DNA from 4 places in the Streptomyces sp. HUAS TT7 genome. Region 3 is predicted to be linked to each of the others. Evidence: riboswitches for the same ligand, from Rfam matches in the RefSeq annotation. Region 3 holds a riboswitch; each other region holds the start of a gene.
The links. Region 3 has a riboswitch for cyclic di-AMP ahead of ACSHXC_RS36565 (transglycosylase SLT domain-containing protein). Riboswitches for the same ligand answer to the same signal wherever they lie in the genome.

Region 1 (6,848 bases), 2.9 Mb from region 3:
CGGCGTCACGCACGGGCCCTTGGCCCACCACTCGGGCAGCATGGCGATCGCCTCGTCGCCGAGCGGGTTCACACCCGGGCCCGCGGCCAGCGAGTGGCCGACGAGCACGTGCAGGCACTTGACCCGGTCCGGCATGCCGCCCGCGCTCGGGAAGCCCTCCAGGACCTCGATGGCGTCGCGGCGCGCGATGTAGTCCTCGTGCGCGGCGCGGTAGGCGGCGGCGAGCTCCGGGTCGCTCGCGAGGCGCTCCGTCATCTCCTTCATGACGCCGTTCGCCTCCAGGGTGCCGATCGCGGAGGCCGCGCGCGGGCACGTCAGGTAGTACGTCGTCGGGAAGGGCGTGCCGTCCTCCAGGCGCGGGGCCGTCTCGACGACGTCCGGGTTGCCGCAGGGGCAGCGGTGCGCGATCGCGCGCAGCCCGCGCGGCGGGCGGCCCAGCTGCTGCTTGAAGGCGGCGATGTCCGCGTCGGTGGGCTCGGTGCGTTCGGTCTGGGGCGGGGGCGTTTCCATGCCTGGGTCAGTCTCTATCGCTAGCAGGTGGTCAGTTGGCGGGGCGGTCGGCGTTGTCGACGCCGTCCCAGAGGTTGTAGTGCCAGGCGCGGCTGGTCGCGGCCTTGTCCTCGTGGTGCTTGTTCGCCGCGCCCGGGTCGACGACGGTGAAGCTGGTCTCCCCCGGGAACTGCATGTGCAGATGCTCGCGGGCCAGTTTCTCGATGTACGCGTCGTCCTGGAGGCGTGCCTTCTCGTCGCGCAGCTTCTCGACCGCCTTCTGGGCCTCGACGGCCCTGCGCTTCTGGTCTGAGATGTCGGCGCGCTGCGAGACGTACTGCCGCATCGGGTAGGCGAGCGCCACGATCAGCGAGCAGAGGACCAGGGCGAGCAGCGCCGCCCGGCCGGTGAGCCGGGAGCGGCGGGCCTGCCGTTTGGTCTGCGATCGGTAGACGCGGGCAGCGGTCTGCTCGCCGAGCACCTTGAGCCGGGCCGCGGTGGAGAACCGGTCACGGTCCGCGGTCTTGGCGTTCTTGCCCATCGCTCTCCCGCCTCCCCTTACACACGTACGTCCCCGGACACGGTACGGGACCGCGGCCGGGGACGTACGTACGACTGGCTAGGGCTTTAGCCCATCAAATGTCAGCCCTTGAAACGCGGGAAGGCGGAGCGGCCCGCGTAGACCGCGGCGTCGTCGAGGATCTCCTCGATGCGCAGCAGCTGGTTGTACTTGGCGACGCGGTCCGAGCGGGCCGGGGCGCCGGTCTTGATCTGGCCGCAGTTCACCGCGACGGCGAGGTCGGCGATGGTGACGTCCTCGGTCTCGCCGGAGCGGTGGGACATCATGCACTTGAAGCCGTTGCGTTGGGCCATCTCGACGGCGTCCAGGGTCTCGGTCAGCGAACCGATCTGGTTGACCTTGACGAGCAGGGCGTTGGCGGAGCCCTCCTCGATGCCGCGCGAGAGACGCTCGGGGTTGGTGACGAACAGGTCGTCGCCGACGATCTGGACCTTGGAGCCGAGGCGCGAGGTGATGGTGTTCCAGCCGGCCCAGTCGTCCTCGAACAGCGGGTCCTCGATGGAGACCAGCGGGTACGCGGAGACGAGCTCCTCGTAGTACTCGGTCATCTCGGCGGCCGAGCGGGACTTGCCCTCGAACTCGTACTTGCCGTCCTTGTAGAACTCGGACGCGGCGACGTCGAGCGCGAGCGCGATGTCCTTGCCCGGGGCGTAGCCGGCTTCCTTGATGGCCTCGAGGATGAGGTCCAGGGCGGCGCGGTTGGACTCCAGGTTCGGCGCGAAGCCGCCCTCGTCGCCGAGGCCGGTGGACAGGCCCTTGCGCTTCAGGACGCCCTTGAGCGTGTGGTAGACCTCGGCACCCCAGCGAAGGGCCTCGGAGAAGGACTCCGCGCCGATCGGGGCGATCATGAACTCCTGGATGTCGACGTTGGAGTCGGCGTGCGACCCACCGTTGAGGATGTTCATCATCGGGACGGGCAGCAGGTGCGCGTTCGGGCCGCCCAGGTAGCGGAACAGCGGCAGGTCGCTGGCCTCGGAGGCGGCGTGCGCGACGGCGAGGGAGACGCCGAGGATGGCGTTGGCGCCGAGCGAGCCCTTGTTGTCCGTGGCATCCAGGTCGAACATGGCCTGGTCGATCAGGCGCTGCTCGGTGGCGTCGTAGCCGACGAGCTCCGGGCCGATCTGCTCGATGACGGCGAGGACGGCCTTCTCGACACCCTTGCCGCCGTAGCGGTTCGGGTCACCGTCACGAAGCTCGATGGCCTCGAAGGCACCGGTGGAGGCGCCGGACGGAACTGCAGCACGACCGGTGCTGCCGTCGTCGAGGCCGACCTCGACCTCGACCGTGGGGTTGCCTCGGGAGTCCAGGATTTCCCGGGCTACGACGACGTCGATGGACGGCACGAGCATCTCCTTCTGGGATGTGACGCTAGATGTGACGCAAGCAGTGCAAGGTCGTGCGGGGTCGCGTTCGCCTTGCGACAAGAGCCTAACCGGCTCTGGAGCTCCGGCCAGCCGAGTGCCCGCCTCCTGGGACGAAAAAGGGCCCAAAGGCCCTGATTCCGGGCAAAGGACCACAACACTACTGCCGGGTAACAGCGAAAACCCCGGCCCGGCGCGTACGGGGGAATGCGCGCCGGGCCGGGGCGATCTGGGGGCGGGTCGGTCTCAGCCGAGGTGCAGCTTCTGGCCCGGGAAGATCAGGTTCGCGTCCTTGACGATGTCCTTGTTCAGCTCGAACAGCTTCTGCCAGCCGCCCTTGACTCCGTTGGCGGCGGCGATGCCGCCGAGGGTGTCGCCGGACTTGACGGTGTATTCGCCGTTGCCCTGCTTGACCGGCTCGGTGCGCTGCTCGTCGCGGGCGGCCGGCGCGGACTCGGTGCGCTCGGACTTCTTCGCCTTCGGCTGCGGCTGGGCCTGCTGCTTCGGCTTCGAGGACTCCGAAGACTTCGAGGACTTCGGCTTCGAGGACGAACCGGAGGTGTCCACGTCGGCCTTGCTGCCGCCGGACGTCAGGTTGCCGGCGCTCGCGCAGCCCCAGGCACCCGGGCCCTGCATCGCGAGCAGCTTCTCGGCGGTGGCTATCTGCTGGCCCTTGGTGGCGAGGTCGGCGCGCGAGGCGTACTGGGTGCCGCCGGCGGCGGCCCAGGAGGACTGCGAGAACTGCAGGCCGCCGTAGTAGCCGTTGCCGGTGTTGATGGACCAGTTGCCGCCGGACTCGCACTGGGCGACGGCGTCCCAGGTCTGGACGGATGCGGCGGAGGCGTTGCCCGCCGCCATCAGCGGGGCGGCCACGGCGGCGCCGGTGACACCGGCCAGCGTGGCGACACGGACGGCCTTGGACGGGCGACGGTGCTTGCCCTTGCCGGAAAGCAGCATGGAGGTTCTCCTCACCGACGCCTGCGAGGTGAGCTGTCGGGTTCGGGCGTGAGCTGCCCGGCCGAGCGTCGATGCGCCCGTCTTCACCCCAAGCCGTTGCGGCAGTTACGTGAACTGCCGGGCCCGGCACTTACCTTGGGTCCCCCGCTCCTGCCTACGGCGCATAAGCGTCGGCTGTTCCCGTCGGCCGACGGCAGGATTCGGCGTGCTCGGTCGACGGGGCTCGTGGTGACGAGCGAGTCCGACGAAAACACACGCCCCGCCAATGTTCAAAGACGCACATCGGGGAGAAATCCCCCCTACTTGCCGCCACAGAAGGGGCGTTTCCGCAGGTGAGGGGCGGGGCGGACGGACCGGGCAGACGGGACACGCCAGTTGAGGCGAAGAGACCCATGTCTCACTTGCACGAACCGGACATAGGGCTGCGAACTAACCCTGCTTCGGCGCCGACTTCGGGTTCGCCACAGCCGCTGCCGCATCCTTCAGGTCCAGGCTCTGGCCAGGCAGGATGAGGTTGGGGTCGGTGCCGATCAGCTTCTCGTTGGCGTGGTACAGCGCGGGCCAGCCGCCCTGGATCTTGTTCGCCTCGGCGATGGCCGACAGATTGTCGCCGGGGCGGACGGTGTAGTCGCCGTTCGCGGCAGGGGCGTTACCGGACTCACGTGAGGCATCGTCACCTCGCGAGGCGTGCCGTCCGGAATCGCGGCTATCGGGGGAGTTGCCCGAATTGTTCGAACCACTCGTACCGGCCGGCGTGCCCGGGTCGGCCTGACCGGTCGTCGGGGCGGACGGGGACGTACCGCCCGGCGCCGTGCCCGCGCTCTCCTCCGGCGAGGGCGCCCCGCGGTGCTTGCCGGGGCTCGCCGGGGTGGACGCGGACGGCGTCGGGGACTTGGCCGGGTCGCTCGGCTTCGTGGCACCCGGGGCCGGCGTGGCGGGCGTGGAGCCGCTCGGCGTCGGCGTGGCGTCGGGCGCCTTGGTCGCCGGGGCGGTGGGGATCGCCGGGGCGGTGGGGGTCGCGGGAGCGGGCGTGGGCGTCCCGGTCGACGTGTCGGGCGCGCCCGGGTCGACGTCCGCCGAGCCGCCACCCTTGGTGAGCCCGGCGCCGGTGCCGCAGTTCGCGAAGGCCCCCGGCCCCTTGGCCGCGAGCACCCGCTCGGCGACGGCTATCTGTTGGGCGCGGCTGGCGAGGTCGGCGCGCTGCGCGTAGTCCGTGCCGCCGTACGCCTCCCAGGTGGCCTGCGAGAACTGGAGCCCGCCGTACAGGCCGTTGCCGAAGTCGGCACTCCACATTCCGCCGGACTCGCAGGCGGCCACCTGGTTCCAGGTGGTCGCGTCCGCGGCGTTCGCGCCGGTCGCGGCGAGTAGGGGAAGCGCGATGGCCGATCCGGTCACTCCTGCCGCGACGACGAGAGCGGGTGCCTGGCGAGGTCGACGATGCCGTCCATTCCCGGAGCGCATGGATAAGGCCTTCCGTGTGACTGCTGAGCCGAATGAACGGTGAACGTAGCCGTACTCGAACGCTTGTCACAAGTCGATGCAGCGGGGATCACATAAAAGTCACAGTCTTGACGGACCGTCACATCCGGATGTTTCCGGTGAGGGCGTGAACTCGACCGGCAGGGTGCGCAGTCCGCGCATGATGAGCCCGCCGCGCCAGCGCAAATCGTCAGGTTCCACCGCGAGCCGCAGGTCAGGGAGGCGCCGCAGCAGGGTGGCGAGTGCGGTCTGCCCTTCGAGCCGGGCGAGCGGCGCACCGAGGCAGTAGTGGATCCCGTGCCCGTATCCGAGGTGCTGGTTGTCCTTCCGGCCGAGGTCGAGGGTGTCCGGATCGGCGAAGCGCCCGGGGTCACGGTCAGCGGCGGCGAGCACGACGAGCACGGGGTCGCCGGCCGCGATGTCCTGCCCGCCGAGCGTCAGGGGCCGGGTGGCGAACCGCCAGGTGGCCATCTCGACGGGCCCGTCGTAGCGGAGAAGTTCCTCGACCCCGGTTTCGAGAAGACCGGTCTCCCCGGCCGCGAGGGAGTCCTGAAGCCGTTCGCGCTGCCCCGGATTGCGGAGCAAGGCGTACATACCGTTGCCAATGAGGTTGACCGTCGTCTCGAATCCGGCGAAGAGCAGGATGAAGGCCATGGCGGCGGCTTCGTTCTCGGTGAGGTGCTCGCCGTGGTCGCTGGCCTCGATGAGCCGGGAGATGAGGTCGTCGCCGGGGTTCTCGCGCTTCTTGTGGATGAGCTCGGCCAGGTAGTTCCGCATCTTCTTGACGGAGCGGGCGACACCCCCTCGGGGGCCGCCCCCGTGCCGGATCATCATGCCCGCCCAGTCGCGGAAGTCGTCCTGGTCCTCGCGGGGCACGCCGAGCAGATCGCAGATGGCATAAATGGGAAGCGGGAACGCGAACTCGTGAATGAGGTCGGCCGACCCCTCGGCCTCGAACGCGTCGATGAGCCGGTCGGTCAACTCCTGCACCCGGGGCGCGAATTGGGCGACGGTACGAGGAGTGAACGCCTTCGACACCAGACGCCGCAGCCGGGTGTGATCGGGCGGGTCGATGTTGAGCAGATGCGTCATCAGCTCGGCCTTGCGCTCGCCCGGGATGCCGGTTTTGCCCTTGGCGTGGGCGGGCTCGTCGTGGTGTGCGGGGTTCTTGGAGAGCCGCTGGTCGGCGAGGGCCTGCTTGGCGTCCCCGTACCGCGTGACCAGCCACGCCTCGACGCCGCTCGGCAGCCGGGTGCGGTGCACGGGGGCGTGCTCGCGCAGCCAGGCGTAGGCCGGGTACGGGTCGGTGGCGAACTCCCAGGTGAAGAGTTCGGGGGCGGGCGGGGCGGGCGGAATGGGGTTGTTGTCCTGCACCTCTCGACCGTATCCCGCCCTCTCGACCGTATCCCGCCCTCTCCCCTGAACCGCCCGGTCCCACCAGTGGCACAACCCGGCGGCCCGATCCTGGGGCTCCGCCCCAGACCCCGTCGGCCCCTCCCCACCCCTTCCCTGAACCCGCCGGGGGTGAGATGTCCGGGCGCGGCCCGGCGATCGTTTCCTGGGGCTCCGCCCCAGACCCCGTTCGCGCCTTAAGGGCGCTCGTCCTCGAACTCGCCCAAGGCCTTAAGTGCCCCGATGCGGGCCAGCATCGACCCTGCCAGGGGCGCAGGGAACTGCCCGACCAGCCACGCACGGTCCGCAGCGGTACTCATATACAGCCCCTCCGGCCTTTGAGGAGCGGGGCCCGGGGGCAGCGCCCCCGGCAACGGACCTCAGCCCACCCCACACGAGCCATCGGGGTCCGGGGCTGAGCCCCGGCTCACCCCGCCGGGGCTAGGCCGCCTCCGCCGAGCGGATTGCCTCTCGGTAGGCCCGCGCCGCGGCGCGCAGTGCCGCCTCCGGGTCGGCCCCGGCCGATTCCGCCTCCACCGCCAGCGCGAGGAGGCGATACCCCACACCCTCCCCGGAGGGAAGCGGCACCG
Region 2 (6,848 bases), 3.9 Mb from region 3:
CGCGGGGAACTGCGCGACCAGCCACCCAACCACCCGCACCCGAGCACAAAGACGCGGAAGCGCCCCCGCCCCACCAGGGCAAACCGTAAATACCCGGGGCCGTGGGGCCGAGCCCCGCTGGACAGCAGCACGCCCGCCGACAGCAGCACCGCGAAGCGAAGCCGCACCCCCGCCGACACCAGGGTCGTAGAATTGGCCGCATTGTGTCTGAGCACCCCCACACCCCAGAAGCCCCGGCCGCGGCGGCCACCGAAAAGGTCCTGCCCAGGGACAAGGCACCCCGCTTCCCGGGCGGCCCGGCGGCCGACCCCGCCGGATCCCACCACGAACGCAGGATCCGCAGCTTCCAGCCCCGCCGCAGCCGAGTCACCACCGGCCAGGGCGAGTACCTGGAGCGCCTGTGGCCGGTGTGGGGCTTCGACATCGACGGGCTGCGCAAGATCGACCTGGGCGAGATGTTCGACGGCCTTCCCGTCGTCCTGGAGATCGGCTTCGGCATGGGCGAGGCCACCGCGCAGATGGCCGCGGACGCCCCCGCCACCGGCATCCTCGCCGTGGACGTGCACACCCCCGGCCAGGGCAACCTCCTCGGTCTCGCCGAGCGCGGCGGCCTGAGCAACGTCCGGGTGGCCAACGGCGACGCGATCATCCTGCTGCGCGAAATGCTGGAGCCGGACGCCCTGGACGGCCTGCGCGTGTACTTCCCGGACCCGTGGCCCAAGAAGCGGCACCACAAGCGCCGCCTGATCCAGCCCGAGTTCCTCTCGCTGGCCGCGACGCGGATGAAGCCCGGCGCCGTACTGCACTGTGCGACGGACTGGGAGGACTACGCCGAGCAGATGCTCGAAGTGCTCGACGCGCACCCCGACTTCGAGAACACGGTGGAGGGCGGCGGCTACGCCCCGCGGCCCGCGTTCCGGCCGCTGACGCGGTTCGAGGGGCAGGGTCTCGACAAGGGGCATGTGGTGCACGACCTGCTGTTCCGACGGGTCGGGCACAGCGGGTAGTGCAGGCACCGTCGCGGATTGTCAGTGACCCTCGTTAGGGTCGTCTGGTGTCCTTCGAGTCGCTTCCGCATCGCCCGCATCCCGGGCAGGCGCCCCAGCAGGCCGGGCCGGCCATTGCGGCCCAGCCGGTTCCGGCGTGCGCGGACGAGCCCCGGTTCGACGCGGTCCCGCCGGACCGGTCGAAGTGGCGCTACCGGCCGCGCCGCGACTTCTGGCGTTCCAAGGCGGTCCGCGCGGGCGCGCTGATCACCCTGCTCGCCCTGTGCGGCCTGGTCATCCTCGCGCTCGTACGGGAACAGACCGGCACCGAGGGGTTCCTGGTAGGGCTCGGGCTCGCGGTGCTTCCGGTGCCGCTCCTCGGCGCCGCGTTCCGCTGGCTGGACCGGGTCGACCCCGGGCCGTGGCGCAACCTCCTGTTCGCCCTGGCGTGGGGCGCCTGCGCCGCCGCTCTGGTGGCGATCATCGCCAACTCGTTCGCGACGCGCTGGATAGCCACGGCCACCGCCGACCCCTCCTCGGCCGACCATCTGGGCGCCAGCGTCATAGCCCCGATCGTCGAGGAGAGCGCGAAGGCGGCGGCCGTCCTGCTGCTCTTCCTCTTCCGCAGACGCGACTTCAAGGGGATCGTCGACGGCGTGGTCTTCGCCGGTTTCACCGCGACCGGCTTCGCCTTCACCGAGAACATCCTCTATCTGGGCAACGCGTTCGGCGAGGACCAGGCAAGCCACAGCGCGGGCCTCGCCTCGACGACGGCGGCGACGTTCTTCGTACGGGTTGTCATGTCGCCGTTCGCGCACCCGCTGTTCACGGTGCTCACCGGCATCGGGTTCGGCGCGGCCGCGCTCGCGGCGCCCGGCAAGCGGCTGCGCCGCGTCGTGTTCCCGCTGGGCGGCCTGGTCTGCGCGATGGGCATGCACGCCCTGTGGAACAGCTCGACGCTGTTCGGGGTGTACGGCTTCTACATCGTGTACGGGGCGTTCATGGTGCCGGTGTTCGGGCTGCTCACCTGGCTCGCGATCTGGAGCCGGCAGCGCGAGCTGCGTACGGTCGCCGCCGAGCTGCCCGCCTATGCCGCGGCTGGCTGGCTCGGGCCCGCGGAGCCGCTCGCGCTGTCCTCGATGGCGGCCCGCGCGACGGCCCGCGACTTCGCGCACCGCACCTTCGGGGGGAAGCCGGCGGCGCGGGCGGTCGCCGAGTACGAGGCGTTCGCGACCGCGCTCGCCTTCCTGCGGCACCGCGCCTACCGCAGCGCGGGCGCGGTCGGCCCCGGTCCCGACTTCGCCGCCCGCGAGCAGGAGCTGCTCCACCATCTGTGGGAGCGCAAGCCGGTCGCAGGCCCGGCGCTGCTGTACGCGGCGGGGGCCACGGGCCGGATCTGGCTGCCCCCGCAGCCGGGCCCGCCGCACCCGTACACCCAGCACGCCCAGTACGCGCCGTATGTTCCCTACGTTCCGCAGGTTCCCTACGGGCAGCCGGGCCCGGCCGCGGGCCCGGCGCCGTACAACCCGTACCTACGCTGAGGCGGCCGTCAGCTCGGCGACCTGCGCGTCGGTCAGCTCCAGGTCGGCGACCGCGAGCAGCGCCGGGAGCTGCTCGACGGTACGGGCCGAGGCGATGGGCGCCGCGACGGTCGGCCGGGCGGCCAGCCAGGCCAGCGCCACCGTGGCGATCTCGGCGCCGGTCTCCTGGGCGGCCTTGTCGAGCGCGGCGAGCACCCTGCGGCCCCGCTCGGTCTCCAGGTGCTCCCCCGCGCCCTCGGCCCGCAGGCTGTTCACGGACTGGCCCGGGCGGTACTTGCCGGTGAGGAAGCCGGAGGCGAGCGAGAAGTAGGGGACGGCGGCCAGGCCCGCGCGGGACGCGGTCTCCTGGAGGGCGCCCTCGTAGGTGCCGCGCGAGACCAGGTTGTAGTGCGGCTGCAGCACCGCGTACTTGGCGAGGCCCTCGCGGTCGGAGAAGTCCAGGGACTCCTGGAGCCGCTCCGGGCTGATGTTGGAGGCGCCGAGCGCGCGGACCTTGCCGTCCCGCACCAGCTGGTCCAGGGCGGTCACGATCTCCTCGACGGGGACGGAGGGGTCGTCGAAGTGCGTGTAGTACAGGTCGATGTAATCGGTGCCGAGGCGGCGCAGCGACTCCTCGACGGCGGCCTTGATGTTGGTCGGGGCCAGGCCCTTGTAGCCGGGCAGCGCCCCGACCTTGGTGGCCACGACCACGTCGTCCCGGTTGCCGCGGGCGGCCAGCCACTTCCCGATGATCGCCTCGGACTCGCCACCGGAGTTTCCCTCGCCCCAGGCGGAATACAGGTCGGCGGTGTCGACGAAGTTGCCGCCGCCGTGGGTGTAGGCGTCCAGGACGGCGAAGGACTGGTCCTGGTCGGCTGTCCAGCCGAAGACGTTGCCGCCGAGGGAAAGGGGGAAGACGGAGAGGTCGGAGCTGCCGAGCACACGGAGAGAGGTCATGAGTTGATCAACTCCCTTACGGGGGTGGCTATTCCGGGCACCCCCGCCCGCAAGCAACTGGGGCTCCGCCCCAGACCCCGATCGCGCCTTAAAGGCGCTCGTCCTCAAACGCCGGACGGGCTAGGGGTGGCTGCTGCCCGTCATTAGCCACCTCAGGGGTTGAGCCCCTTCGACTGGAGCCAGGTCATCGGGTCGATGCCCGTGCCGGACGGGGTGTGGACCTCCAGGTGGAGGTGCGGCCCCGTCACGTTCCCGGTCGCGCCCACGCGACCGATCACGTCACCCGTCGACACCTTCTGCCCCTCACTCACCGCCAGCGAAGACTGGTGGCAGTACCAGAGCTCACTGCCGTCATCCAGCGTGATCACCGTGCGGTAGCCGTACGCCCCGGCCCAGCCCGCCGACTTGATCGTCCCGGAGTGGATGGCCTTGAGCGGCGTCCCCGTGGGGGCGGCGAAGTCGAGGCCGGTGTGGTGGCCGGAGGACCACATCGAGCCGGCCTCGCCGAAGGTGGAGGTGATCGTGTACGAGCCGACCGGCAGCGAGTAGCTCGCGGCCAGCTTGGCGAGCCGCTCCTCCTCCGCCTTCTTGGCCGCGGCCTCCTCGGCCGCCTTCTTCTCGGCGGCGGCCTTGGCGGCGGCCGCGTCCTGCTTGGCCTTGGCGTCGGCGGCCGCCTTCTCCGCCGCGGCCTTCTGCGCGGCCGCCTTCGCCTCGGCGACCGCACTGGCCTTCTGCTGCTCGGCCTGCTGGAGGATGCGGGCGCGCAGCGCCTCGCCCGCGTCGGTGGCACCCTGCTCGGCCTCGCTGGTGGACAGCCCCGTCATGGTCAGCGGCGAGGCGGCGATCTTCTGATCGGCCCTGGCGGCAGCGGTCTTGGGAGCATCCGGGCTGTCGTGCGAGACCAGCTCGCCGACGCCGGGCAGCGACCCGAGGTCGGGCAGGTTCTCGGATATGGAGTCGGGCAGCGATATGGAGACCGGCGGCTTGGTCTGCGCGGTGGCCATGCCGCCCGCGCCGACCGCGGCGATGACGCCGACGCCCAGCACCGTGGAGCTGCGGGCGAGCCCGCCACGCTGCTTGGCCACCCGGTGCCGGCCGCGTACCGGACGTACGGACTCCTCGGTCGGGTCCCACTCCTCCCAGCTCTCGGTCTCGCCGGGTACGTCCCCGTACAGCGAAACAGGGGGCAGGGGGGTGTTGAGGGCAGGCTCGTTGGACGCCACGAAGGCGCGCTCCTTTCCTTCCTTACCGCCTACCGGGTTAGCTGCCGGGTTCGGAGCAGGAAGGTCTCCTACGAGCGTCCATAACGGACGTCCGATTCACCCCAAGTTTGATGGTTCCCCGGTTCCCTCGCGGGATTCGGCGCATGCGCACGGTGCCGCCTTGGCGGCGACTGGGACGACCGCGCTGCGTTATCGAACGTTAATAGACAGCGGGGGCGGATTCCAAGCCGTTCCCATTGATCGTTAACGGTCCCGGCCGGGACTTAGTACCCCATAGCCGGTTCAAATCGGGCGAGTTGACAGCCTCTCAGGGTCACCCTCGCCACACCCGCTTTCTGACAGTGTGTCAATTGTTATGCGCAGCGGCACCCTTCGGGCACACACCGTGACGCCCTCTACTTCACGATCTTGACCGTGCGGCGCCGCTGCGGCTGGCCCTCGGCCGGGCGAGCCACCGCGAGCAGCGCCATGTCGTCGTTGGAGCCGCCGCCCGTGTAGCGGCGTACGTCGTCGACGAGCGCGTCCAGGACCTCCTCCGGGCCGGGGAAGATCGCGCCGCGCAGCCGGGTGCCGGGGTCGTAGAAGACGCCGGAGCCGTCGCGCGCCTCGGACAGGCCGTCGGTGTAGAGCAGCAGCGTCGCCCCGGGCGGGAAGGGGCGCACGTCCGCCCGGTCCGGCCACACCCCGAGATCGGCCATGCCGAGCGGCAGCGCGGGCTCGGACGGCACGAGCGCGTCGAGCGAGCCGTCCGCCTGCAGCATGAACGGCTCGGGGTGCCCCCGGTTCACCAGGCGTACGGTGCCGTCACCGCGCGGGATCTCGGCGAGCAGCGCGGTGGTGAACCCCTCGACCGCGTCCAGCCGGTCGCGCCGGGTGCCCTCGCGGGCCAGCGCCCGCTCCAGGCGCTGGGCGACCGCCTCCAGGGAGGACTCCTGCTCGGCGGCCTCCCGGAACGCACCGATCACCACGGCGACGGCCTCCACCGCCTGGAGCCCCTTGCCGCGTACGTCGCCGACGATGAGCCGGACCCCGTACGGGGTGTCCTGCACGGCGAACAGGTCCCCGCCGATGAAGGCGTCCGCCTGCGCGGCCTCGTACCGCGCGGCGACATTGAGCCCGCCGATACGGGGCGCCGGTGTGGGCAGCACGGCGCGCTGGGCGGTCTCCGCGATGACGCGCTGGGAGGCGAGCTGTTCGCCGCTGCGGCGCAGGATGCGGTTGATGACGAGGGCGAGCGCGCCCACCGTGAGCACGGTGAACAGCTCGCTGGACCCTTCGCCGAGGTTGGGCAGATCGTGTATGAACCAGAGCGCCACGACGGCGGCCAACGAACCCAGGCCCACGAGAGCGGTGCCGCGGCCCGAGTAGAACGGGGCGGCGACGACCGGCGCGCCCGCGAACAGCGCGGCGGCGGTCAGGTCGGGCGGGGTCGAGGCGTCGAAAACGAAGCCGACGACGATCAGCAGTACGGGTAGCGCCCGTACCAGGCGCCCGTCGCCCTCTGCTCGCTGCCGCACCCGTCCAGCCTGGCGCTTCCCGGCTCCCGCGGCGACTCGGCCGCACCCAACCGGGGCAGTCAGCGGCGGCGGCAGCGGTGGGGCCCCGGGCGTCCCCGGGCGCAGCTTCCCCTGGTGTGGCGATGGTTCGCACCCTGGTCGGGCACGCACGGCAGCTCGGCCCAGCCGCCACGATTCAGGCGGCAGCCGTGCGCGGGGCCCGCGGACCCGGCGGCCGACGCCCCGTTGACGGGGAGGGGCTCCCCCAGCTCCTCGCAGCCGCTCAGCAGGAACGCACCCACGGCGAGCAGCAACACGACAGGCACCTTCCGCCGTGTCCCCACCCGTGTCCCGATATTCCTGCGCTCACTCATGGCGCACGCGAGACTACTCCCCGCACGCGCCCCTGGCGTCCGGCCCGTCCGTGAGGTGCCGCTCGGCGTACACCGTCAGGCCGTCCCGTACGAAGGCCGCCGTGCCCTCGCCGTGCTTGTCGTAGTTGACGCCGAAGCGCGGGTCGTCGACGTACATCCGGCCGAGCCCGATGACGTACGACCTGCCGACGCTCGCCGTGGTGGACAGCCAGGCGACATGGCGCCGCGCGATGTCCTGCGCCTCGTCACCGTCGGCCGCGAGCCCGGCCTGGTGCGCCCGCCCCCAGTCCCG
Region 3 (6,848 bases):
CACGGCGGGCGCCGCGTCCTCACAGGTGCAGCTGTTCGTGGGCACCGGGCTCTGCGGGGCGCTGACCACGTACTCGACCTTCTCCTACGAGACGCTGCGGCTCGCCGAGGACGGGGCGAAGTTCTACGCCGCGGCGAACGTCGTGGTCAGCGTGGTGGCCGGGCTCGGCGCGGTCTTCATGGGCGTGGCGACCGCCGAGGCGTGGTGGGCCTGAGGCCCGGCTTCATCACGTTCGGCTGAGGCTGAAGGCACAGCCACGCAACCTACCTCTATCCTTTTACGTCTACGAGCTTGTAGACGTTCATTTTCCGCTCACGAGGCAGTTGCCAGGACTTCTGCTCCCCGCCAAGCCCTGTTCGCCGCGGGGCGCGCACCGCCCGTCGAACCACCGGAGAGCCGCATCCCATGACCAGTTCCACCCCCACGCCGCAAGCCCTGGACGGCGCGTCCATCGACGGCGGTCTGTACGGCGACATCACCGACTTCGCCCGGCACACGCACTGGCTGAACGGGCCGGTGTCCGCCTTCACCACTTACGGCGTCGCCCTGTTCGCGGTGTTCATGCTGGCCGGCTGGTGGTTCGCCCGGCGCAAGGACGCCTCGGTGATGGCGGCGGCGCTGGCCGCGCCCCTCGCGATGGTGCTCGCGTACGTGGTCAATGCCGCGATCAAGACGGTGTTCACGGAGCCGCGCCCCTGCCGAGCGCTGCCGCACGACTTTCTGATCGAGAAGTGCCCGCCTCTGGACGACTACGCGTTCCCCAGCAACCACACCACGGTGGCCGCGGCCGCGGCGGTGGCCCTGTTCCTGGTCAACCGGCGCCTCGGGATTCTGGCCTCGGTGGCCGCGCTCCTGATGGGTGCCTCGCGGGTGTACGTGGGTGCGCACTATCCGCATGACGTGCTGGTCGCGTTCGTGGTCGGAGGGGTGGTCTCGTTCGCGGTGACCTGGTCCGCGCGCCGGTTCGCGGCCCCGCTCGTGACGCGGCTGCGGGGCGGCGCGCTGAGGCCGCTGCTTGCGTGAGCGGGTGTTCTCCGGCGCGTTCTCCGGCACCCTGAGGCGGCGTTCCTCATGCGCTCGGGCGTGGACCGCTGTCCAGGCCGGGCCCGACGCCCTAGGCTCGGCGACGTGCTGCGAATCGTCGAAGAACTCGCCGGACCGGGCCCGCTGCGCATCTGCGCCCACGCCCCCGCCGACGGTGCTGCCGGGACCGGGCTGCGGGTGCTGCTGATCGCGGACGTGCTGGCGCGCGTCGTCGAAATGCGCGGCCGGGCGGTGCTCATCGGGTGGGCCGGCCCGCAGGACAAAGCGGCCGCCGCTGCCGCCGGCATCCGGCCCGCCGACGCCGAGGGCGACCCGAAGGAGATCGCGGAGGCGCTCGGCGGCCCGCCCGGCGTGCAGCTCACCGCCGGGACGTACGAAGGCTCGGGCAGCGCCTGCCTGCAGATCGGCGAGGCCCAGCTGCCCCCGTTCGAGGGCCTCGACCTCCTCGCCGTACGGCTGCTGCTGCTCAGCCACCCCTACGAGGAGCCGGTCTCGGTCACCGCCGAGCAGGTCGGCGAGGCCGGCCGCGCCATGGCCCGCTGGCGGCGTGCCGTGGCGGACTGGGCCGAGCAGCCCTCGAAGCCGATCCCCGCCGACCTCAAGAGCACCGCCCGTACCGCCCTGGACAATCGGCTCGACACCGCGGCCGTCCTGCGCCTCCTCCACGATCTGGCGACGGCCGACGACGTGCCGCAGGGAGCCAAGTTCGAAACCATGGCCCACCTCGACCGCGTGCTCGGCCTCGAACTCGTCCGCGAGGTGGGGACCGCGCGCGGGGGAGCGGGTCAGTAGTCCCCGCGGACGGGCCACGCAGGCACATCGCCCCGTGACGGCAGATGGGCCGGACGCCGGGGAGGTGGGCCGAAGACTGCTCAGCCCTCGAAGCCGCCCTCGCTCAGGGCCTTGTCGATGCGGGCGCGGTGCGTCGCTTCCCACATGTCGAGGGATTCGTCGGCCTCCTTGGCCAACTTGCGCCGGGCGTCCAGGAGCACCTGCTCCCAGCGGGCGCGGGGAGTGACCACGATGCCCTCCTCGTCGGCCACCACGATGTCGCCCGCGTCCACCCGCACGCCGCCGCAGCGCACCGGCTCGTTGAGCGGGGCCACGGCCTTCTTGGTTCCGGGGATGGGAATGACGCCCCGGGCGAACACGGGAAAGCCCAACTCGCGGACCTCGGCGAGGTCACGAATGACACCGTCGGCCACGAACGCGGCGATTCCCCGGCGTTGGGCGACGGCGCACACGTTTCCGCCGGCGAGCGCGTGGTCCAGGTCGCCCGATTCGACGACGACGACCGAACCGGGCTCCGCACGGTGGATGGCCGCGTGCAGCATGAGGTTGTCGCCCGGGGGACACCGAACGGTGAATGCGGGACCCGAAACGCGCGGCATCGGGGACCACAAAGGGCGAATGCCGATATCCATGACCTGCTCGCGTCCCAGGACGTCGGCGAGCGTGGTCGGGGAAATGTTCTTGAATTCGCTGATGTCGTTCATGTTTCTTCCTGACGGGACTTGACAGGGCGTAATAAGGGCTTGTTCGGAGCGCCAGTTGGGTGGCACCGGGTGTTCGGTGCCGCCTCGGTACGAGCGTGTGCGGCTTTGAACGCCGGAATGATCTCAGGCGATCTGATGCGCCGCCAGCAGGCTTTTTTGTGAGATGGGGTCGGTGGCGACCGGAGCCGTGCAGGCATGGGCGCCCGCCAGCGTGCCGAAGCGGCCGCATTCCCGTACGTCCCGGCCGGTGAGCCTGCCGTACAGGAAGCCGCTGACGTACGCGTCGCCCGCGCCGCTGGTGTCCACGACGGGGGCGTGGGGTGCGACCGCCGGGATGTGGTGTGGGGTCGGTCCGCCGTCCCGGGTGAGAAGGTAGGAGCCCTCGGCGCCGGCCGTGGCGACCACCGTGTCCGCGCGGCCCTCGCGGAGGATCTCCCGCATCAGAGCGGGGGTGTTGTCGCCCGCGCCCGCCGCGCTGAGGAACACGAGGTCGGAGCGGAGTGCGAACTCCCGGTGGTGGTCGGCCAGTCCGTCCCAGTCGTGCAGATCGGTCGAGACCGGGACGCCGAGCGCCTCGATGTCGTCGAGGAGGAAGCGCGCGAAGTTCATGATGGAGAGGTGGACGTGGCGGGTCCGGCGCAGCCGGGGGAGGTAGAAGTCCCGGGGCATGCGCAGGTCGGCCGGGTCGCGGGCGTCGTAGAAGGACATCCGGCGGCCGTTCGCGTCCACCAGGTTCACCGCGCGCCGGGTACCCGCCGGGGAGATCAGCGGGGCGAAGTCGACATCGCCCTCGGCCAGCAGCTCGCGGACCCGGGAGCCGATCCAGTCGTCGCCGATGCAGTCGATCAGGCCGACCTCCAGGCCGAGCGCCCGGGCCCCGAGAGCCACGTTCGCGCCGGTGTGCCCGGGCCACTCCTCAATGGGCCCGACCTGCACCGAGTCGGCCGGCGGGACCGGCAGGGAATCGACCCGTACGACCGTGTCCACCCCCGTGCCCCCGACCACCAGGACGTCGTACTCCGCGCTCTCTCGGATCACCGTTCCACCCCTCCGCTGCCGGCCCCCGCCGTGGAGGGCTGCCTGTGACCATGATCTCCGGCAGGGGCGTAAGGGAGGTGTGTGGTGTCGCCGGTATGCGAGACATGGGTCATAAGAGAGGTCCCAAGTGTCCAAAATGAGGCACTTTGAGGCGCCGTCGCTCCGGTTTTTGTAATGTCCGAATTGGTGGCTATTGAGTAAGGCTCGCCTCTTTTGCGGGTCGGCTGTTCGGTTGCTCGAAGAGCGAGTGAATTGGGTCACGTGCGGGGGTGTGGGCGCCCGGGTCCGCCGGGGTCATTTCGGTTGGGCCGAAAGCGAGTTGAGAGCGTCGGGCGGGGTGGCCGACGGGTGTGGATTTAAGTGGATCTATATCCCGGATCGCGCCCTTTGAATTCTGGGCTTGTTTCCACTCGGCGTATTCGTCTACGTTCACCGCAATCCGGATGGAACGCCGAATCCTGCCGCCGTCCGGACCCTCCCACACACGTATGGCAGGAGCGGGGGACCCAGGTAAGCCGCCGATCCGGATTCCGGAACGGCTGGGGTGAAGTCGCGTGCGCCGCGACCGGACATCTCCCGTCCGAACCCGACAGCTCACCTCGCAGGCGAAGGAGAGGAATTCACCATGCCTGCAAAGGGCAAGCACCGCCGCCCCAAGTCCAGCTCGTTCTCCCGTGGCCTCGCCGTCGCGGGTACGGGCGGCGCCGTACTCGCCATTCCGGTGATCGGTGCGACCACGGCCACCGCCGCGCCCGCGTCGGTCCACTCCGCCACCCCCGTCACGGCGGTGAAGGCGTCCCCCACGAGCTACTCCGTCGTCGCCGGGGACTCGCTTGCCAAGATCGCCGACGCCCTCAACGTGAGCGGCGGCTGGAAGCAGCTGTACCAGGACAACCAGAGCGTCATCGGCGGCAACCCGGCCCTGATCCAGCCCGGCCTCAAGCTCACCGTCGGCGCCCCCGCCCGGGCCGCCTCGGCCGACCGTGCCGACCGCTCCGCCCGCACGACGAGCCTCACCACGGCGACTACGGCGACCACGGCCAGTGCGCCGAAGTACGCCAACAACCTGGACGGCTGGATCAAGCAGTCGCTGGACGTCATGGCTCAGCACGGCATCCCGGGAAGCTACAACGGCATCTACCGCAACATCATGCGTGAGTCGTCGGGCAACCCGCTCGCCATCAACAACTGGGACATCAACGCCATCAACGGCGTCCCGTCCAAGGGCCTGCTCCAGGTCATCCAGCCCACCTTCGACGCCTTCCACGTGCCGGGCACGTCCACGGACCTCTACGACCCGGTGGCGAACATCACCGCCGCGTGCAACTACGCCGCCAAGAGGTACGGCTCGATCGACAACGTCTTCGGGGCGTACTGACGGTCGGCCTCGGGGCCGGGCGCTTGAGGAGGGCGCCCGGCCCACCGGGCCGACGGCCCCAACTGACCATCCGGTGGCGGGGTTTCGGATCCCGCAAGTCGGCAGATAGGGGCGCCCTACCTGCTTCGCTCCCCGTGTGCAGGGTTCAAACGGGGAGCGGCGCAAATTTCGTTCACCCCCCAGGGTGAACAATTCGAAGGCTGCACGTTTCTGCATGCGGCTCTATTCCTAGGGTGGTAGTGCGTCACCCCGGGACCACGGTGACTGCCCGACAACCGAGTACCTCCGCACCCGCGGGGGTCAGTTCTGGACCGGGAGCTGCCATGGGAACCACCGCTCGGCCATCCGTCTCGGCGCCTGTTCCGCTTCCGCCGGGGCTGCTGCCGGACCGGTGCTGCAACGCCCGTACCTATCTGATGCAGGGGTTCACGGTGGTCGAGGTCCAGGGCACCGTCGACCTGGCCACCGCGCCCGGCGTACAGCTGCACCTCGACGCCGCCACACAGCCGACGGGCGCCCGCGTGATCGTGGACCTGCGGCCCGTCGACTTCTTCGACTGCGCCGCGCTCACCCTGCTGTGCCGGGCGTTCCGGAGAACCCGGGCGCGCGACGGCCACCTCGGCGTGGTGTGTGTACGGCCCTGGCATCGGCGGATCCTGACGGCGGGCGGTCTCGACCCGCTCTTCACGCCGACGACCACGATCGAGGAAGCGGCCCGGGCCGCCCTGGCCGCACCGAAGGCCGGTGACAACTAGAGCTGGGCGCAGGGCTCTGGCATACACGAAGAAGAGCCCGCGCCCTTGACGGGAAGGTCGGCGGGGGCGGGCGTATCGTCGCGTGGGTGACTGCGATGAGAAAGATCATCCTTCCCATGTCGGTCTCCCTCGACGGCTTTTTCGCTGGGCCCGAGGGCGAAATCGACGGGCACATGGTCGACGACGAGCTGCACCGGTACGTCAACGGACAAGGCGCGTCCGGGCGGGGACCTCGTGATCGGCGGGGCGAATCTCGCCGCCACGTTCCGGCAGTACGACCTCATCGACAATTCCGCCTCTACGTCCACCCGGTCCTGCTCGGAACGGGCAAGCGCCTCTTTGCGACCTCGGGCGCCGACACGCACAAGCTGCGACTCATCGAGACCCGCACCTTCGGCAACGGCGTCGTCCTCCTGCACCACGAGCGGGTCCGGACAGCCGAGTAACCGGCGCCCGTACGCACCCGGAAGACGGCGGGAACGAGGAACATGGAACGGCAACTGGCCAGGCAATGGCTCGCGACGGCTGTCGAGGAGGCCCGAGCGGGCCTCGCGGAGGGCGGCATCCCGATCGGCGCGGCGCTCTACGGCGCGGACGGAGCAGTGCTGGGCCGCGGACACAATCGGCGGGTGCAGGACAATGATCCCTCGCTGCATGCCGAGACGTCGGCATTCCGCAATGCGGGAAGGCAACGTTCGTACCGGGGCACGACGATGGTGACCACGCTGTCCCCGTGCTGGTATTGCAGCGGCCTGGTACGGCAGTTCGGCATCTCGCGCGTCGTCGTGGGGGAGGACGAGACCTTCCAGGGAGGTCAGGAATGGCTGGCCCGGCACGGGGTGGAGATCGTGGTGCTCGGCGATCCGGAATGCGTGGCCATGATGAAGGAGTTCATTGCGGCGCATCCCGCATTGTGGAATGAGGACATCGGGGTGTGACCGGTCACGGAGGGACAGCCTTCAACTCGGTTTCCCTTGACGGCCGTTGAGGTGAGCCGCCAGCTCACTCAGATGGCGGATCGTGGCGATCTCCGCAGGCAACCCCGCCGGCCGCGGCCTCGACGTGACAAGCACCGCCGCCATCCCGTACGTGTGCGGCCCCACCGCATCATTTTTCGGGTTGTCCCCCACGAACAGG
Region 4 (6,848 bases), 5.8 Mb from region 3:
GCGCTCCCTGCCGTCCGGGCCGCTCTCCGCGTAGTCGGCGGCGAGGACGACGAGGCTCTGGACGCCGTGCTCCCCGCAGTCGGCAACCGCTTCCGGCACTCGTTCGGCAGGCACCGCGACGATCGCCAGGTCGACCGGTTCGCCGATCGCGGCCACGGAGGGGAAGGCGGGGACCCCGTCGAGTTCGCGCTGCTCCGGGCCGAGCGCCTTGTTCACGGCGTACGTACGTCCGGTGAATCCGGCGCCCAGGAGGTTGCGCAGGACCGTGCGGCCGACGCCGCCGGGCGCGCGGCCGGTGCCGATGACCGCGACCGAGCCGGGCGTAAGGAGGCGCTGCACGGATCTCGCCTCGGCTCGGTGTTCGCGGGCGCGCTGCACGGCGAGGGACTCGGCGGTGGGCTCCAGGTCGAGGGTGAGGTGGACCGAGCCGTCCTCGAAGGACCGCTTCTGCTGGTAGCCGGCGTCCGTGAACACCTTGATCATCTTGCTGTTGGCCGGCAGAACCTCGGCCGCGAACCGCCGGATGCCCCGCTCGCGGGCGACCGCCGCGATGTGTTCGAGCAGCGTGGAGGCGACGCCCCGGCCCTGGTGCGCGTCCTGGACGAGGAAGGCGACCTCGGCCTCGTCGGCGGGGGCCGCAGGAGGGGCGGGCGCGAAGCGCCCTCCCGCAAGGGCGGTGGTGGGAGACGGGCGGGCGGGGCGGCCCTGGGCGTTGATGCGGTCGTAGCGGACGGTCGCGATGAACTCGCCGCCGACGGTGGCGGCCAGGCCGACCCGGTCGACGTAGTCGTGATGGGTGAAGCGGTGGACGTCCTTCGCGGAGAGCCGGGGGTAGGGGGCGAAGAAGCGGTAGTACTTCGACTCGTCCGAGACCAGCTCGTAGAAGGAGACGAGCCGCTCGGCGTCCTCGGTGGTGATGGGCCTGATGCGCGCGGTGCCGCCGTCGCGGAGCACCACGTCGGCCTCCCAGTGAGCCGGGTACGCGGGGTCGGACGCCGTCGTCATACCGAAAGCGTACGGGTCGCGGGGCCGTACGGGGCGGGGCAAGGTGGACAGGGCCGATCGGCGGCGCGCCCGGGCCCAAGGTCGGTACGAGCACCGCGCACCACATGAGAGACTGGTCTAGACAACCGTCAGAGATTTCGAAGGGCAACACCATGGCTGAGCGCCGCGTCAACGTCGGCTGGGCCGAGGGCCTGCACGCCCGCCCCGCGTCCATCTTCGTCCGTGCCGCCACGGCTGCCGGAGTCCCCATGACGATCGCCAAGGCCGACGGCAACCCGGTCAACGCCGCGTCCATGCTCGCGGTGCTCGGTCTGGGTGCGCAGGGCGGCGAGGAGATCGTGCTGGCCTCCGACGCCGAGGGCGCGGACGTCGCACTCGACCGGCTGGCCAAGCTGGTCGCCGAGGGTCTTGAGGAGCTCCCCGAGACCGTCTGATCCGGTCGGCGCGACACCGCGTCACACCGAAGGACCGCTGATCCCGAATTCGGGCCCGGCGGTCCTTTCGCTTTCCCCCGGCATGGGGCGTGCGCGATGCATTGAGTTCTCGCGGGCATGGGGTGCGCGGAAAATCCTGATTCCGGGCAGCACAATGCGGTGCGCTTTATTTCCTTTCTTTGTATACGGCCGTGCTGTTAAGTGCGGGCGCTCGCGGTGTTTACGGCATGTTGCGAAGTTCTCACGGGTGCGGGCCCGCGCAGCCGATGGGCGGAAAATGATCGCTCGGCGTGCAGGGCGGTGAGCGAGCGGGCGCGTTCGGTATCCCCGCGGGCCACCGCGTCGGTGATCGCGCCGAGTTCGGCCCAGGCCTCGGCCGGGCGGGCCGGCACCTCGACCGCGTACATCCAGGCGACCTTGTGCCTCAACTGCGTGAGCAGCGCGATCAGTCCGGGGCTCGCGGAGGCCTGGGCGAGCGTCTCGTGGAACCAGCCGCCGAGCGGGCGCAGATCCTCGCCCTGGCCGCGCCTGGCCCGGTCCTGACCCAGCCTCACCAGGCCGCGCAGCACCTTGAGATGGGCCTCGCTGCGGCGGCCCGCAGCACGGGCGGCGGCCAACGGCTCAAGGACCAGGCGCAGTTCGAGGAGGTCGGCGGCCTCCAGCTCGGTGGGCTCGGCCACGCAGGCGCCGGCGTGTCTGCGGGTGGTGACGAACCCCTCGGACTCCAGGGTGCGCAGGGCCTCGCGGACCGGGACGCGCGATACCCCGTAACGGCGTGCGAGGACTTCCTCGGTGAGCCGGCTGCCCCGCTCGAAGACACCCGAGACGATGTCGTCGCGGATTGCCGTGCATACCGAATGCGCCGGAATACGCATGGCCGAACCTCCGCCTCAATCCCCGCGAAACGCGATCGCGCAACGCCTGTTCAGCGACTCTATGGCAGGCCTTGTTAATTCCCGGTGACGAGCCGGAATCAATGGATTTCTTTTGGCCAATGCCGAAGGCCCCCGGCGGCGTGCCGGGGGCCTTCGGTGTGCGCGGGGGCGCTTCGGACGTCCTGGACGTCTCGTACGCCTCGGATGTCTCAGACGGAGACGCCGTGCGAGCGCAGGTAGGCGATGGGGTCGATGTCCGAGCCGTACTCCGGGCCGGTGCGGGCCTCGAAGTGGAGGTGCGGGCCGGTGGTGTTGCCGGTGTTGCCCGACAGGGCGATCTGCTGGCCCGGCTCGACGGTCTGGCCGACGGAGACCTGGATGACCGAGAGGTGGCCGTACTGGGTGTACGTGCCGTCGTGCATCTTGACCACGACGTTGTTGCCGTACGCGCCGCCGTTGCCGGCCTCGACGACGGTGCCCAGACCCACGGCGTGCACCGAAGTGCCGATCCCCGCATGGAAGTCGATGCCGGTGTGGCTGCCGGAGGACCACAGGGATCCGCCGGTCTTGTAGCCGGTGGACACATAACTGTCGGATATGGGGGCCACGAAGGTGTTGAGGCGCTTGCGCTCGGCCTCGCGCGCGGCACGCTCCTTGGCCTCGCGTGCCTCCTTGGCCCGCTGCTCGGCCTTCGCCTTGGCGGCGGCCTCGGCCTCGGCCTTCGCCTTGGCCTTCGCGGCGGCCTGCTTCTGCGCGTCGGCCTGGGCGCCCACCTGGTCGGCGATGCTGTCACCGATGACGATGGCCTGGGTCAGGCCCGTGTCGGCGGTGGTGGTGCTCGGGGCCGCCATGGCCGGGGAGGCGAGGGTGCCTACGACTCCGGCGGTGGCGAGGGTGGCGATGCCCGCGATGTTCGCGCTGCGGCGCGTCATACGGCTGGGCGCGCGATGCTTCCCGGTGGCACGGGTGAACGCCATGGAGTGGCGGTGTCCTTTCCTTCCATCTCGCCTACCGGGTTAGCTGACGGGTTCGGAGCAGGAAGGTCTCCTACGGGCTCCTCCGCGGGCGGAGGCGTCCGATTCACCCCAGGGACTGAGTGGGTCCCCGGCTCCCCAGGCTCGCGCCTTCGGGGACTCGGCGATCGCTGTCCGGTGCCGCGGCTGCGACGGGTGGTGACGGACAGCGGGACCGACGCTAGACGGCTGATCTTTCAATCACCAAACAGACACCGGTTTTTGTAGCGCACGCCACATGACAGACAGGCAACCTCCCCTACAAAACGGACATTAAGGAGGACCCCGGCGGCGCATCCGCCACCGGGGTCCCGCAACCCTCCGTCGTCCGCGTGCCTCGGTCGGCCCGGACGATGCCTCAATCAGCCTGCTACGACGGTCACTTCGCCGATTCCGAGCGCCCTGACCGGCTCCTCGATCTGTGCCGCGTCCCCCACGAGGACCGTGACGAGCCGGTCGGCGGGGAAGGCGTTGACGACGGCCGCCGTCGCCTCCACGGTGCCGGTCTCCGCGAGCAGCGCGTACAACTGCGCCTGGTAGTCGTCCGGGAGGTGCTGCTCGACCTGGTCGGCCAGCGTCCCCGCGACGGCCGCCGCGGTCTCGTACTTGAGCGGCGCGACGCCCACCAGGTTCTGCACGGCCGTCTCGCGCTCGGCGTCCGTGAGGCCTTCGGCGGCCAGCGTGCGCAGCACCTTCCACAGGTCGTCGAGGGCCGGGCCGGTGTGCGGGGTGTCGACCGAGCCGCTGATGGCGAGCATGGCCGCGCCGCCGTCCGGCCCCGAGCGCAGCACCTGGCCGAACGCGCGGACACCGTAGGTGTAGCCCTTCTCCTCGCGCAGCACGCGGTCCAGGCGCGAGGTGAGGGTGCCGCCCAGGCAGTACGTGCCGAGGACCTGGGCCGGCCAGACCCGGTCGTGCCGGTCGGCGCCGACGCGGCCGATGAGCAGCTGGGTCTGGACGGCGCCGGGGCGGTCCACGATGACGACCCGGCCGGTGTCGTCGGCGGTGATCGGCGGCATGGGGCGCGGCTCGGCCGTATTGCCGGTCCAGTCGCCCAGGGTGTCCGCGAGGATCGCGTCGAGGTCGGTGCCCGACAGGTCGCCGACGACGACGGTGACGGTCGTCGCGGGGCGCACATACGCCTCGTAGAAGGCGCGCACCGCGGCCGCGTCGATGGCGGCGACGGTCTCCTCGGTGCCCTGGCGGGGCCGGGACATGCGCGCGGAGGCCGGGAACAGCTCCTTGGAGAGCTGCTTGGCGGCCCGCCGGGACGGGTTGGCCTGCTCGTGCGGGATCTCGTCGAGCCGGTTGCGTACGAGCCGCTCGACCTCGGAGTCGGCGAACGCGGGGGCCCGCAGCGCCTCGGCGAGCAGCGAGAGCGCCTTGGGCAGCCGGGAGACCGGCACTTCGAGGGAGACCCGGACGCCGGGGTGGTCGGCGTGCGCGTCGATGGTGGCGCCGCACCGCTCCAGCTCGGCGGCGAACTCCTCGGCCGAGTGCTTGTCGGTGCCCTCGGTCAGGGCGCGCGCCATGATCGTGGCGACGCCGTCGAGGCCCTCGGGCTCGGCGTCCAGCGGGGCCGCGAGGAAGATCTCCACGGCGACGACCTGCTGGCCGGGGCGGTGGCAGCGCAGCACGGTCAGGCCGTTGGCGAGCGTGCCGCGCTCGGGGGCCGGGAAGGCCCACGGCGTGGCGGTGCCGGCGACCGGCTGCGGGTGGAATTCCATGGTCACGACAGCGTCCGTCACTGGCCCGCCTCTTCCTCTTCGTTGCCTGCCTCGGGTGCCGCGGTGGGCTCGTACACCAGGACGGCCCGGTTGTCGGGGCGCAGGGTCGCGGCGGCGACCGCCTTGACCTCTTCCGCGGTGATGTCCAGAACGCGGTCGACGGCCGTCAGGGCGAGCTGCGGGTCGCCGAACAGCACGGCGTACCGGCACAGTTCGTCGGCGCGGCCGGCCACGGTGCCGAGCCGGTCGAGCCACTCGCGCTCCAACTGGGCCTGGGCGCGCTCCATCTCCTCCTCGGTCGGGCCCTCCTCGGCGAACCGGGCGAGCTCCTCGTCGACCGCGGCCTCGATGTCGGGGACCTCGACGCCGGCCGACGTCTTGACGTCCAGCCAGCCGAGCGAGGGGGCGCCGGCGAGCCGCAGCAGACCGAACCCGGCCGCCACGGCGCTCTGGTCGCGGCGGACCAGGCGGTTGTGCAGCCGGGAGGACTCGCCGCCGCCGAGGACGGTCAGCGCCAGGTCGGCGGCGTCCGCCTCGCGGGTGCCGTCGTGGGGCAGCCGGTAGGCGGCCATCAGGGCGCGCGCCGGGACGTCCTCCTCGACGACCTCGCGCAGCTGCCCGCCCATGGTGTCGGGCAGCGCGCCGTCGCGCGGCGGCTGCTTGCCGTCGTGGGTGGGGATGGAGCCGAAGTACTTCTCGACCCAGGCCAGCGTCTGCTCGGGGTCGATGTCGCCGACCACCGCGAGCACCGCGTTGTTGGGCGCGTAGTACGTACGGAAGAAGTTCCGGGCGTCTTCGAGGGTCGCCGCGTCCAGGTCGGCCATCGAGCCGATCGGCGTGTGGTGGTAGGGGTGGCCCTCCGGGTAGGCGAGGGCGGTCAGCTTCTCGAAGGCGGTGCCGTAGGGCACGTTGTCGTAGCGCTGGCGGCGCTCGTTCTTGACGACGTCGCGCTGGTTCTCCATCGACTGCTCGTCGAGGGCTGCGAGCAGCGAGCCCATGCGGTCGGCCTCCAGCCAGAGCGCGAGCTCGACCTGGTGGGCGGGCATGGTCTCGAAATAGTTGGTGCGCTCGAAGCTGGTGGTGCCGTTCAGCGAGCCGCCGGCCCCCTGCACCAGCTCGAAGTGGCCGTTGCCGTGCACCTGGTGGGAGCCCTGGAACATGAGGTGCTCGAAGAGGTGGGCGAGGCCGGTGCGGCCCTTGACCTCGTGGCGCGAGCCCACGTCGTACCAGAGGCACACCGCGGCGACCGGGGTCAGGTGGTCCTCGGAGAGCACCACGCGCAGGCCGTTGGCCAGTCGGTGCTCAGTGGCTGTCAGACCGCCGGAGCCGGCCTGCGCTGTGGCCGTGTGACCCATGGGCATGTACGTCCCTTCGTTCGCGATGTGCAGTACTGCGAGGTGAAGTACTGGCGGGGGAAGTCCTCAAGTGGAGAAGTCCTGCCACTGTATGCAAGCGCGCGGGCACCTGGCGAAGTTCCCGGGTCGCGGTCGGCGTTGTCAGTGGGACGGTCCACAATGGTCGGCATCAGATCCGTTCCGGTACGTGAAGGAGCAGCAGCCGCGATGGCCCGCCGCAGCACGAAGACCCCGCCGCCGCCCGACGACTTCGAGGAGCGGATCCTCGACATCGACGTCGTCGACGAGATGCAGGGCTCCTTCCTCGAGTACGCGTACTCCGTGATCTACTCGCGGGCCCTGCCGGACGCCCGGGACGGCATGAAGCCCGTCCAGCGCCGCATCGTCTACCAGATGAACGAGATGGGCCTGCGCCCCGACCGGGGCTATGTGAAGTGCG

Region 1: it holds a riboswitch for cyclic di-AMP, as region 3 does, so the genes downstream of both, ACSHXC_RS23310 (transglycosylase family protein) here and ACSHXC_RS36565 (transglycosylase SLT domain-containing protein) in region 3, are expected to answer to the same signal.
Region 2: it holds a riboswitch for cyclic di-AMP, as region 3 does, so the genes downstream of both, ACSHXC_RS18455 (M23 family metallopeptidase) here and ACSHXC_RS36565 (transglycosylase SLT domain-containing protein) in region 3, are expected to answer to the same signal.
Region 4: it holds a riboswitch for cyclic di-AMP, as region 3 does, so the genes downstream of both, ACSHXC_RS10055 (M23 family metallopeptidase) here and ACSHXC_RS36565 (transglycosylase SLT domain-containing protein) in region 3, are expected to answer to the same signal.

Annotation. Positions count from the first base shown of each region.
Region 1 covers NZ_CP196175.1:5,146,802-5,153,649, reverse strand. The annotation lists gene ACSHXC_RS23325 (DUF501 domain-containing protein) at 1-510, opposite strand, end outside; gene ACSHXC_RS23320 (FtsB family cell division protein) at 542-1,030, opposite strand; gene eno (phosphopyruvate hydratase) at 1,132-2,418, opposite strand; gene ACSHXC_RS23310 (transglycosylase family protein) at 2,677-3,387, opposite strand; cyclic di-AMP (ydaO/yuaA leader) riboswitch at 3,391-3,559, opposite strand; gene ACSHXC_RS23305 (transglycosylase family protein) at 3,817-4,848, opposite strand; gene ACSHXC_RS23300 (cytochrome P450 family protein) at 4,948-6,240, opposite strand; gene ACSHXC_RS23295 (nucleoside triphosphate pyrophosphohydrolase) at 6,700-6,848, opposite strand, start outside.
Region 2 covers NZ_CP196175.1:4,098,531-4,105,378, forward strand. The annotation lists gene trmB (tRNA (guanosine(46)-N7)-methyltransferase TrmB) at 201-1,007, shown strand; gene ACSHXC_RS18445 (PrsW family intramembrane metalloprotease) at 1,055-2,527, shown strand; gene ACSHXC_RS18450 (aldo/keto reductase) at 2,519-3,463, opposite strand; gene ACSHXC_RS18455 (M23 family metallopeptidase) at 3,616-4,686, opposite strand; cyclic di-AMP (ydaO/yuaA leader) riboswitch at 4,698-4,838, opposite strand; gene ACSHXC_RS18460 (PP2C family protein-serine/threonine phosphatase) at 5,082-6,203, opposite strand; gene ACSHXC_RS18465 (MerR family transcriptional regulator) at 6,570-6,848, opposite strand, start outside.
Region 3 covers NZ_CP196175.1:8,045,552-8,052,399, forward strand. The annotation lists gene crcB (fluoride efflux transporter CrcB) at 1-214, shown strand, start outside; gene ACSHXC_RS36545 (phosphatase PAP2 family protein) at 406-1,023, shown strand; gene ACSHXC_RS36550 (hypothetical protein) at 1,129-1,836, shown strand; gene ACSHXC_RS36555 (RraA family protein) at 1,917-2,540, opposite strand; gene ACSHXC_RS36560 (carbohydrate kinase family protein) at 2,664-3,578, opposite strand; cyclic di-AMP (ydaO/yuaA leader) riboswitch at 4,018-4,201, shown strand; gene ACSHXC_RS36565 (transglycosylase SLT domain-containing protein) at 4,204-4,956, shown strand; gene ACSHXC_RS36570 (anti-sigma factor antagonist) at 5,280-5,711, shown strand; partial or broken gene ACSHXC_RS36575 (dihydrofolate reductase family protein) at 5,807-6,157, shown strand; gene ACSHXC_RS36580 (nucleoside deaminase) at 6,200-6,649, shown strand; gene ACSHXC_RS36585 (HAD family hydrolase) at 6,671-6,848, opposite strand, start outside.
Region 4 covers NZ_CP196175.1:2,261,129-2,267,976, forward strand. The annotation lists gene ACSHXC_RS10040 (bifunctional acetate--CoA ligase family protein/GNAT family N-acetyltransferase) at 1-1,005, opposite strand, end outside; gene ACSHXC_RS10045 (HPr family phosphocarrier protein) at 1,158-1,439, shown strand; gene ACSHXC_RS10050 (GntR family transcriptional regulator) at 1,637-2,314, opposite strand; gene ACSHXC_RS10055 (M23 family metallopeptidase) at 2,524-3,291, opposite strand; cyclic di-AMP (ydaO/yuaA leader) riboswitch at 3,305-3,464, opposite strand; gene ACSHXC_RS10060 (M16 family metallopeptidase) at 3,690-5,054, opposite strand; gene ACSHXC_RS10065 (M16 family metallopeptidase) at 5,072-6,409, opposite strand; gene ACSHXC_RS10070 (DNA gyrase/topoisomerase IV subunit A) at 6,617-6,848, shown strand, end outside.